DNA from 3 places in the Citrobacter sp. C1 genome. Region 3 is predicted to be linked to each of the others. Evidence: predicted binding sites of a transcription regulator. Region 3 holds the regulator's gene; each other region holds the start of a gene.
What was found. The regulator CRP, encoded in region 3, controls carbon source genes, mostly activating them, when cyclic AMP is high. The targets are predictions, from matches to a motif close to ATGTGANNNNNNTCACAT.
Positions count from the first base shown of each region.

Region 1: a site for CRP is predicted at 1,431-1,448, ahead of focA (formate transporter FocA). Genes of this name have one in related genera too.
Region 2: a site for CRP is predicted at 1,572-1,589, ahead of IB214_RS08555 (mannitol dehydrogenase family protein). Genes of this name have one in related genera too.

Region 1 is NZ_CP115035.1:3,371,008-3,374,292, forward strand. It holds gene ycaO (30S ribosomal protein S12 methylthiotransferase accessory factor YcaO) at 1-1,101, shown strand, start outside; gene focA (formate transporter FocA) at 1,507-2,364, shown strand; gene pflB (formate C-acetyltransferase) at 2,424-3,285, shown strand, end outside.
Region 2 is NZ_CP115035.1:1,775,929-1,779,213, forward strand. It holds gene IB214_RS08555 (mannitol dehydrogenase family protein) at 16-1,482, opposite strand; gene uxuA (mannonate dehydratase) at 1,685-2,875, shown strand; gene IB214_RS08565 (PLP-dependent aminotransferase family protein) at 2,922-3,285, opposite strand, start outside.
Region 3 is NZ_CP115035.1:354,129-357,413, forward strand. It holds gene IB214_RS01665 (YccS/YhfK family putative transporter) at 1-1,484, opposite strand, end outside; gene crp (cAMP-activated global transcriptional regulator CRP) at 1,536-2,168, opposite strand; gene IB214_RS01675 (OsmC family protein) at 2,478-2,882, shown strand; gene IB214_RS01680 (phosphoribulokinase) at 2,955-3,285, opposite strand, start outside.

The DNA of each region.
Region 1 (3,285 bases), 2.0 Mb from region 3:
GCCGACGTGCTGGCGCGTTACCCGGCTGTGGTCGAGTCCATCGCCAAACTGGAAGCCGAAGGGTTCCCAATTTTCGCCTATGACGGCTCGCTGGGCGGCAAATACCCGGTTATCTGCGTAGTACTGTTTAACCCAGCTAACGGGACCTGCTTTGCGTCATTTGGCGCCCACCCGGACTTCGGCGTGGCACTGGAGCGAACCGTCACTGAACTGTTGCAGGGCCGCGGTCTGAAAGATCTTGATGTCTTTATGCCCCCGACCTTTGATGATGAAGAAGTGGCTGAGCATACCAACCTCGAAACCCACTTCATCGATTCCAGCGGCCTGATCTCTTGGGATTTGTTCAAGCAAGATGCCGATTATCCGTTCGTTGACTGGAATTTCTCCGGCACTACGGAAGAAGAGTTCGCCACCCTGATGGCTATCTTCAAAACCGAAGATAAAGAAGTGTATATCGCTGATTACGAGCATCTGGGCGTGTACGCCTGCCGCATCATCGTTCCGGGGATGTCTGATATCTATCCGGCTGAAGATCTGTGGTTAGCGAACAACGGTATGGGCACACATCTGCGTGAAACCATTCTTTCTCTGCCGGGCAGCGAGTGGGATAAAGAAGACTATCTCAGCCTGCTCGAACAACTGGATGAAGAAGGTTTTGACGACTTTACCCGCGTACGTGAGCTGCTGGGTCTGGCAACAGGTTCAGACAACGGCTGGTCTACGCTGCGTATTGGTGAGCTGAAAGTGATGCTGGCACTGGCCGGCGGTGACCTGGAGCAGGCACTGATTTGGACCGAATGGACAATGGAGTTTAACGCATCGGTCTTTAGCGCCGAACGCGCCAACTACTACCGTTGCCTGCAAACGCTGCTGCTGTTGTCGCAGGAAGACGATCGCCAGCCGCTGCAGTATCTGAACGCTTTTGTCCGTATGTACGGTGCCGATGCGGTTGAAGCGGCGAGTGCGGCATTAAGCGGAGAAGCGCCGTTTTATGGCCTCCAGTCCGTCGACAGCGATCTGCAGGCTTTCCCGGCGCATCAGTCTCTGCTGAAAGCCTATGAAAAACTGCAGCGCGCAAAAGCAGCATACTGGTCAAAATAATGGCAATTAGCCTGCTCTGAGTAGGCTTCAACAATTGACTACGCTATATTACGGGGCGCATTTTGTGCCCCGTTTTTTTTATTTTTGCTTAATCAAAAATAAATGTAAAAACAAGGTTAAAAATTAGTAGTTGATATTAAAAAAAATAGCTTGATAGTGTTGCATTTTATCTCAATTACTCCATTTTAATTAACCGCTCAACGGGAGACGAAAGGAAAAAATTCAACTCACTTTATAATTTTTAAAATTTATTTTTACTATAATAATCAAAAAGTTACTCCGTAATCGCATAAAAACCATGCGTCTTGCGGGCCTATAAGCCAGGCGAGATATGATCTATATCAAATTCTCATCTATAATGCTTTGTTAGTATCTCGTCGCCGACTTAATAAAGAGAGAGTTAGTGTGAAAGCTGACAACCCTTTTGATCTTATACTTCCTGCTGCTATGGCCAAAGTTGCCGAAGAAGCAGGCGTCTATAAAGCAACGAAACATCCGCTTAAGACGTTCTATCTGGCAATTACTGCCGGTGTGTTCATTTCAATTGCCTTTGTTTTCTATATCACCGCCACGACCGGTACTGGAACAATGCCTTTCGGTATGGCCAAGTTGATCGGTGGTATCTGCTTTTCCCTGGGACTGATTCTTTGTGTTGTCTGCGGCGCTGACCTCTTTACTTCAACCGTACTGATTGTCGTCGCTAAGGCCAGTGGACGTATTACCTGGGGCCAACTGGCAAAAAACTGGCTCAACGTTTATGTTGGCAACCTGGTGGGTTGCTTGCTCTTTGTGCTACTGATGTGGCTTTCCGGCGAATATATGACCGCTAACGGCGCATGGGGGCTAAATGTCCTGCAAACCGCCGATCACAAAGTGCATCACACCTTTGTTGAAGCCGTCAGCCTCGGTATTCTGGCAAACCTGATGGTGTGCCTGGCCGTATGGATGAGCTACTCAGGCCGTAGCCTGATGGACAAAGCGTTTATCATGGTATTGCCGGTCGCAATGTTTGTTGCCAGCGGTTTTGAGCACAGTATCGCAAACATGTTTATGATCCCTATGGGTATCGTAATACGCGATTTCGCCACACCGGAATTCTGGACCGCTGTCGGTTCTTCTCCGGAGAATTTTTCACACCTGACCGTGATGAATTTCATCACCGATAACCTGATTCCGGTTACGATCGGTAACATTATCGGCGGCGGTTTGTTAGTCGGGTTGACATACTGGGTCATTTACCTACGTGGTAACGATCATCACTAATTTGTTGATGCCCATTACACGTAGTAAATAAAAAATCCACTTAAGAAGGTAGGTGTTACATGTCCGAGCTTAATGAAAAGTTAGCCACAGCCTGGGAAGGTTTTACCAAAGGTGATTGGCAGAATGAAGTAAACGTCCGTGACTTCATTCAGAAAAACTACACTCCGTATGAGGGTGACGAGTCCTTCCTGGCTGGCGCAACTGACGCGACCACCAAGCTGTGGGACAGCGTGATGGAAGGCGTTAAACAGGAAAACCGTACTCACGCGCCTGTTGACTTTGACACCTCCGTTGCTTCTACCATCACTTCTCACGATGCTGGCTACATCAACAAGCAGCTTGAGAAAATCGTTGGTCTGCAGACTGAAGCTCCACTGAAACGTGCGATCATTCCGTTTGGCGGCATCAAAATGGTTGAAGGTTCCTGCAAAGCGTACAATCGCGAACTGGACCCGATGCTGAAAAAAATCTTCACCGAATACCGCAAAACCCACAACCAGGGCGTATTCGATGTTTATACCAAAGACATTCTGAACTGCCGTAAATCCGGTATTCTGACTGGTCTGCCAGATGCGTATGGCCGTGGCCGTATCATCGGTGACTACCGTCGCATTGCGCTGTACGGTATCGACTACCTGATGAAAGATAAGTACGCTCAGTTCGTCTCTCTGCAGTCCGATCTGGAAAATGGCGTAAACCTGGAAGCAACTATCCGTCTGCGTGAAGAAATTGCTGAACAGCACCGCGCACTGGGTCAGATCAAAGAAATGGCGGCTAAATATGGCTGCGATATCTCTGGTCCGGCTACCAACGCTCAGGAAGCTATCCAGTGGACCTACTTCGGCTACCTGGCCGCTGTTAAGTCTCAGAACGGTGCAGCAATGTCCTTCGGTCGTGTATCCACCTTCCTGGATGCATACA
Region 2 (3,285 bases), 1.4 Mb from region 3:
GAATGGCAGAAATTGTTAATTTTTTAACGTCTGCATGACGGCCTGATGCGCGCCATATTGCGCAATATTCTGCCAAGCCTGCTCGATAGCTGCGACGAATTGCGGATTCTGCACCAGATCGGGGGCAAAAATCTCGCGCAGGGAAAGCAGTGCGCTGACGCGCTCTGATAGGGAACTGTGCTCGACAAGCGCGCGGATCTTATCACGCAACGGATCGCGCACATCAATGGCTGCACCCGCATCATCAATGCCGCTCACGTAGCGCATCCAGCCCGCAACGCCCAGTGCCAGCAGAGGCCAGTCGCTTTGCCGTGATAAATGTATGCGGATCCCTTCCAGCATTCTTTGCGGCAATTTTTGGCTGCCGTCCATCGCGATTTGCCATGTCTTATGCTTCAGTGCTGGATTGGCAAAACGTTGCAGCAGGCTTTCGGCATACTGATTTAGATCGACGTTAGTGATGTGCAGCGTGGGGGCCTGCTCCGTCATCATCAGACGGTAAGCCGCTTCACGAAAGGCATTGTCCTGCATGCAATCGCTGATGTGCTGAAACCCGGCCAGATAGCCAAGATAGGCCAGAAATGAGTGACTGCCGTTTAGCATCCGCAGTTTCATCTGTTCCCACGGCAGCACGTCATCAACCATCTGGACACCGGCGGTTTCCCACTGCGGGCGGCCGGCGACAAAATTGTCTTCAATCACCCACTGGATAAACGGCTCACAGCTGATGCCACAGGGGTCAGCGATGCCCAGCGCTTGGGCAATTTCTTCCAGCGATTCGTCGGTTGCTGCAGGGACAATTCTGTCGACCATGGTGCCCGGAAAACTGACCTGCTGTTGTATCCACGTCGCCAGCTCAGGCGAACGTTTTTGCGCCATGCCCAGGATCGCGTTTTTCACCACATGCCCGTTGTCCGGGATGTTATCGCACGAGAGTACAGTAAACGGCGGTAATCCGCGTTCGCGTCGGCGATGCAGGGCTTCGACGATAATGCCCGGCGCTGAGTGCGGTTCATCCGGCGACTGCAAATCATGAATAATGCGTGGGTTTGTGACATCAAGCGACCCGGTGGACGGATCAATACAGTAGCCTTTTTCCGTGATGGTTAACGACACAATCGCCACCTGCGGTTCACAGAATTTTTCAATAATGGCCGCCAGCGAATCCAGCGTGGCGTTCAGGCATTCGTTAACGGCACCTATCACTATCGGTTGATTGCCGTCGGCACCTTTTTCTAACACGGTATACAGATGATCCTGCTCACGAAGCTGGCTCATCAGCCGATCGCCGCTGAACAAGCTGATCTCACAAATTCCCCAGTTTCCTCCCTGCGTATTGAGTACGCGATCGGTCAACAATGCTTGATGAGCACGGTGAAAAGCACCGAAACCAAAATGTACGATCCGCGAGGTTAAGCGTTGGCGATCGTACTGTGGCATCTGTACATTTTTGGGGAGTGAAGCCGAGGCAATTGTCTTCATTAAATACACCTGATTAACCATTAATTAACAATGGCAGTATAAAGTTATATGACAGCAAGTTAAATTGGTGTGCCTTATTTATCCGGGGAATGTGAGCTGGATCAATCAATCATCGGCGTTCTGTTGATCATCCACCCGATGCCTGTATGGTAGTCGTCATGCAGCTAACTTAATTTGGTATAACAACTTGTGAGGTGAAGCAATGGAACAAACCTGGCGTTGGTACGGACCTAACGATCCGGTATCGCTTGATGATGTGCGTCAGGCTGGCGCAACCGGTGTTGTGACCGCCTTGCACCACATTCCTAATGGTGAAGTGTGGCCGGTAGAAGAGATTCAAAAGCGACAGGCTATTTTGGCTGAAAAGGGGCTGACCTGGTCGGTGGTGGAAAGCATTCCCGTTCACGAAGACATCAAAACCCAGTCTGGACAGTATCAAACGTGGATCGCCAATTATCAGCAGAGTATCCGTAATCTGGCGACCTGCGGCATTGATACCGTGTGCTATAACTTCATGCCGATCCTCGACTGGACGCGCACTGACCTTGAATATCAGCTCCCGGACGGTTCTAAAGCCCTGCGCTTCGATCAAATTGCTTTTGCGGCCTTTGAGCTGCACATCCTGCAGCGCCCCGGTGCGGAAGCGGATTACACCGCAGAAGAACAGCGTCAGGCTCTGGATTATTTCAATGCCATGAGCGAAGCCGATGTAGAGAAGCTGACTCGCAATATTATCGCCGGTCTGCCGGGTGCAGAAGAAGGTTATACGCTGGACAAGTTTCGCGCGCGCCTGGCGGAGTATGACGGTATCAGCAAAGACGATCTGCGCAATAATATGGCCGTATTCCTGCGCGCAATTGTGCCGGTAGCTGAAGAAGCAGGCGTGCGCCTGGCCGTGCATCCTGACGATCCGCCGCGCCCGATCCTCGGCCTGCCGCGTATTGTTTCCACCATTGAAGATATGCAGTGGTTGAAAGAAACAGTAGACAGCATCTATAACGGCTTCACCATGTGTACCGGTTCTTACGGTGTACGGGCGGATAACGATCTGGTGAAAATGATTGAAACCTTTGGCGATCGTATTCACTTTACGCATTTGCGTTCGACCTGCCGTGAAGATAACCCGAAAACCTTCCATGAAGGTGCTCACCTGCAGGGCGACGTAGATATGGTCTCTGTGGTGGCGGCGATCCTGCGTGAAGAACAGCGTCGTAAGAAGGCGGGCGATCTGCGTCCTATCCCAATGCGTCCGGATCACGGGCATCAGATGCTGGACGATCTGCACAAGAAAACCAATCCGGGTTACTCCGCAATTGGTCGTCTGAAAGGGCTGGCAGAAGTTCGTGGCGTTGAGCTGGCGCTGAAACAAACGCAGTTCCGCGATCTGCTGTAATGGCCTCAACAGGGATTGGGCGAGTCGCTCGATCCCTGTTCTGCCTTCAGGGCTGAATTAACGCCTGCTCCAGCACTCTCAGCACTTTATTGATCTGCGGTAACTGCAACCCGCCAAAACCGAAAAACATCACCCCGGCGTTGTTCTCCTTGCGCCAGATTTCTTCTGAACCATTTTCAATGTCCTGTAACGTATCAAAGCGAACACCTGCCTGCAGGCAGCGCTGTTGCAGCAAGGCGATGACGTCGGGCGAGCGATCGATGTGTAACGAGAGATGCAGGCCCGCCGTTGCGCCGTCAATTTTTCCGTCGGGGAACAGCGCAGAAAGACCGTCCCGGAGAAGCGCGAGCCGGGACGCGTAGCTGCAGGCCAGTTTGCCGAGGTGGGTATAAAAAACCTGATTTTGCATT
Region 3 (3,285 bases):
AAACAGCCCAGCACCGTATCGACAAAGCGCGGCACAATAAACTGTTCTCCGTTCAGCGTCAGCAACTGCAGGGTATACACTGCCGTAACCGTAAACCCGACGGTGGCCCAGCCGTAGTTTTTGCGCATGATCAGATAGCTGACGAGGGTGATGACCAGCATGGCCGCCAGCGTAAACCCTTCCGGAATATGAAAGTGCAGCGTGACGCCGGCAATCACCAGCCCGACAAGCGTACCCAGCGAACGATGCAGAATGCGTACCCGCGTGGCACCGTAGCCATTTTGCGTGACGAACAGGACCGTCATCAGGATCCAATAAGGTTTGGGCAGGTGTAAGGCGCTGCCCATCAGGCTGGCGATGCTCAGCATGACGCTGATACGCCCGGCATTACGCAACGCGGGAGATTTCAGCGACAGATAGTTTTTCAGGGCCGGGAGTAACGGCAGGCGGCGCTGTTTGTCGGCCATTAAATCTCGGGCATACAGCGGACGCTGGGTGCGTAGCACGCGGGCAATGCGGCTAAAGTGCCAGTAGCAAAACTGCCCGACCGGGTTTTCCGGGTGCTGGTTGGCAATTTTCTCCAGCGTGCCAATCTGTTTTTCCATCGAAAAGCGTGTTGGTAAGCGGTGATACAGAATGTCATCTGCCAGTACGCGTAACCGGTCGGCGACGGTGCGCGCATTCCAGCGAATCACCTGTTCTGCATGACTGCGTTCGACCAGCTTCTGCACCTCTTCTGGTTGATGTAGGCTGACGGAAATATGCTCCTGCAAATCCAGCGCCTCCTGAAAGGCCCGCAGCAGGCGTTTGTACTCGTTGTTGTGATGCGCCGACAGCATATGCATTTGCTGATAGCACTGGGTGATCAGATCCACCGCTTTTTGCTGGCGAACCAGCAGCGGGGGCAGCGCTTTTTCGGGATCGACGTGCTGGGTTAGCAGGCTGTATTTCGCTTCACAGTAATCGGCCAGTTCGCGATATAACAGGCTGAGCGATTCGCGCAGCGGCTGCTCACGCCACAACCAGAACCAGAACCAGTTGAACGCGCCGTACCACAATGTTCCCAGCGCATAGATCAGTAGCGGTTCCCAGACCGGCATGTTGCCAGCCAGGCTTAGCGTGAAAATTGCCGCAATCAGTGAGGCGGGCAGCAGTCGTGCATGCAGCGGGCTTAACTCGGCGGTCACGCCGAGAATCAGCGTCAGGCCGGTAAGGATCAGCGGGAGCGCAATGCTTTCTGCCAGCAATAGCTGCATGATCAGGCTACATCCGGCAAACAGTGACGCGCCAATAACTAAGCGTTTAAAAAATCGCTTATGCGGGGTATCAAGACCGGCAATGTTGCAGCAGGCGGGGACGAGGGAGAACAGCAGCCCCAGATGAAGCTGACCGATGATAAGACCGACAGCCACGGGTAAACACAGCACCAGCGTTTGTCGTAGTGCGTAGTTGATCTCTGGGTGATAAATCAGTCTTCGCCACATCGGTGCAAACAAAAATGGCGCATTACCAGGTAACGCGCCATTTCGACGAGGTTAACGCGTGCCGTAGACGACGATGGTCTTACCGTGCGCGGAGATCAAGTTCTGATCTTCCAGCATTTTCAGGATACGACCAACGGTTTCACGGGAGCAGCCAACGATCTGGCCAATTTCCTGACGGGTGATTTTGATCTGCATGCCGTCCGGGTGGGTCATCGCGTCAGGTTGTTTCGCCAGGTTCAACAGGGTCTGGGCGATACGACCGGTGACATCCAGGAAGGCCAGGTTGCCCACTTTTTCGGACGTTACCTGCAGGCGACGAGCCATCTGAGAAGACAGGCGCATCAGAATATCCGGGTTAACCTGGATTAATTGACGAAATTTTTTGTATGAAATTTCAGCAACTTCACATGCGGTTTTGGCACGTACCCAGGCGCTACGTTCCTGGCCTTCTTCAAACAGGCCTAATTCACCAATGAAATCGCCCTGATTCAGATAAGAGAGGATCATTTCTTTCCCTTCTTCATCTTTGATCAGCACTGCCACTGAGCCTTTAACGATGTAATACAACGTTTCCGCTTTTTCACCCTGGTGAATCAGCGTGCTCTTCGATGGGTACTTATGAATATGGCAATGAGACAAGAACCATTCGAGAGTCGGGTCTGTTTGCGGTTTGCCAAGCACCATGCGCGGTTATCCTCTGTTATAAGCTGTCTCCAGAGTCAGAACACGACGCTGCCTCTGGGGTTGCAAAAATATGCTTCCCGCTACCTGGGAAAGGGGCTGCTAAAAAGTGAACTGCAGCCTGTAATGTGATGTCCTCTGCATACATGCAGTACGTCAATGTATTACTGTAGCATCCTGACTGTTTTAGCATAGCTTTCGCCGTGTGTCTCCTGGTGTCTCGCTTCAGCATGACTCAGGTCGCCTTCCGTTGCGAGAATTGTTATGTACGCGTAATCTGTCAGGAAAATTGAAACATTGGAGTTACGAAATATGCAAGCGCGTGTAAAGTGGGTTGAGGGGTTAACCTTCCTCGGTGAGTCCGCCTCAGGCCACCAAATCTTGATGGACGGTAACTCCGGTGATAAAGCGCCGAGCCCGATGGAAATGGTACTCATGGCTGCGGGTGGCTGTAGCGCCATTGATGTGGTGTCGATCCTGCAAAAGGGTCGTCAGGATGTGACCAACTGCGAAGTGAAGCTCACTTCCGAGCGTCGTGAAGAAGCGCCGCGTCTGTTTACCCATATTAATCTGCATTTCATCGTTACTGGCAACGATCTGAAAGACGCTTCGGTGTCTCGCGCCGTCGATCTCTCCGCGGAAAAATACTGCTCCGTGGCGCTGATGCTGGAAAAAGCGGTGAATATTACCCATTCCTATGAAGTGATTGCCGCGTAATCCCTGATGCCGGATGGATGATGTTGATTTGTAGGCCCGATAAGCGTAACGCCATCGGGCACTTCCCACGCTTCACTCGATTTTTTTGCCTTCCATCAGTCGCTGGACCAGCGGCAGCATAATCAATTCCATCGCCAGCCCCATCTTGCCGCCCGGCACCACTAATGTATTGATATGGGAAATGAATGAGCCCTGCAGCATCGCCAGCAGCCACGGGAAGTCGATGCCTTCCAGATTACGAAAATGAATCACTACAAAGCTTTCATCCAGTGACGGAATGCTTTTGGCGGCAAAAGGATTGGAGGTGTCGACGGTCGGTACACGCTGGAAGTTAATATGCGTACGGGAAAACTGCGGGGTGATGTAATTAATGTAGTCGTCCATTGAACGTACCACCGAATCC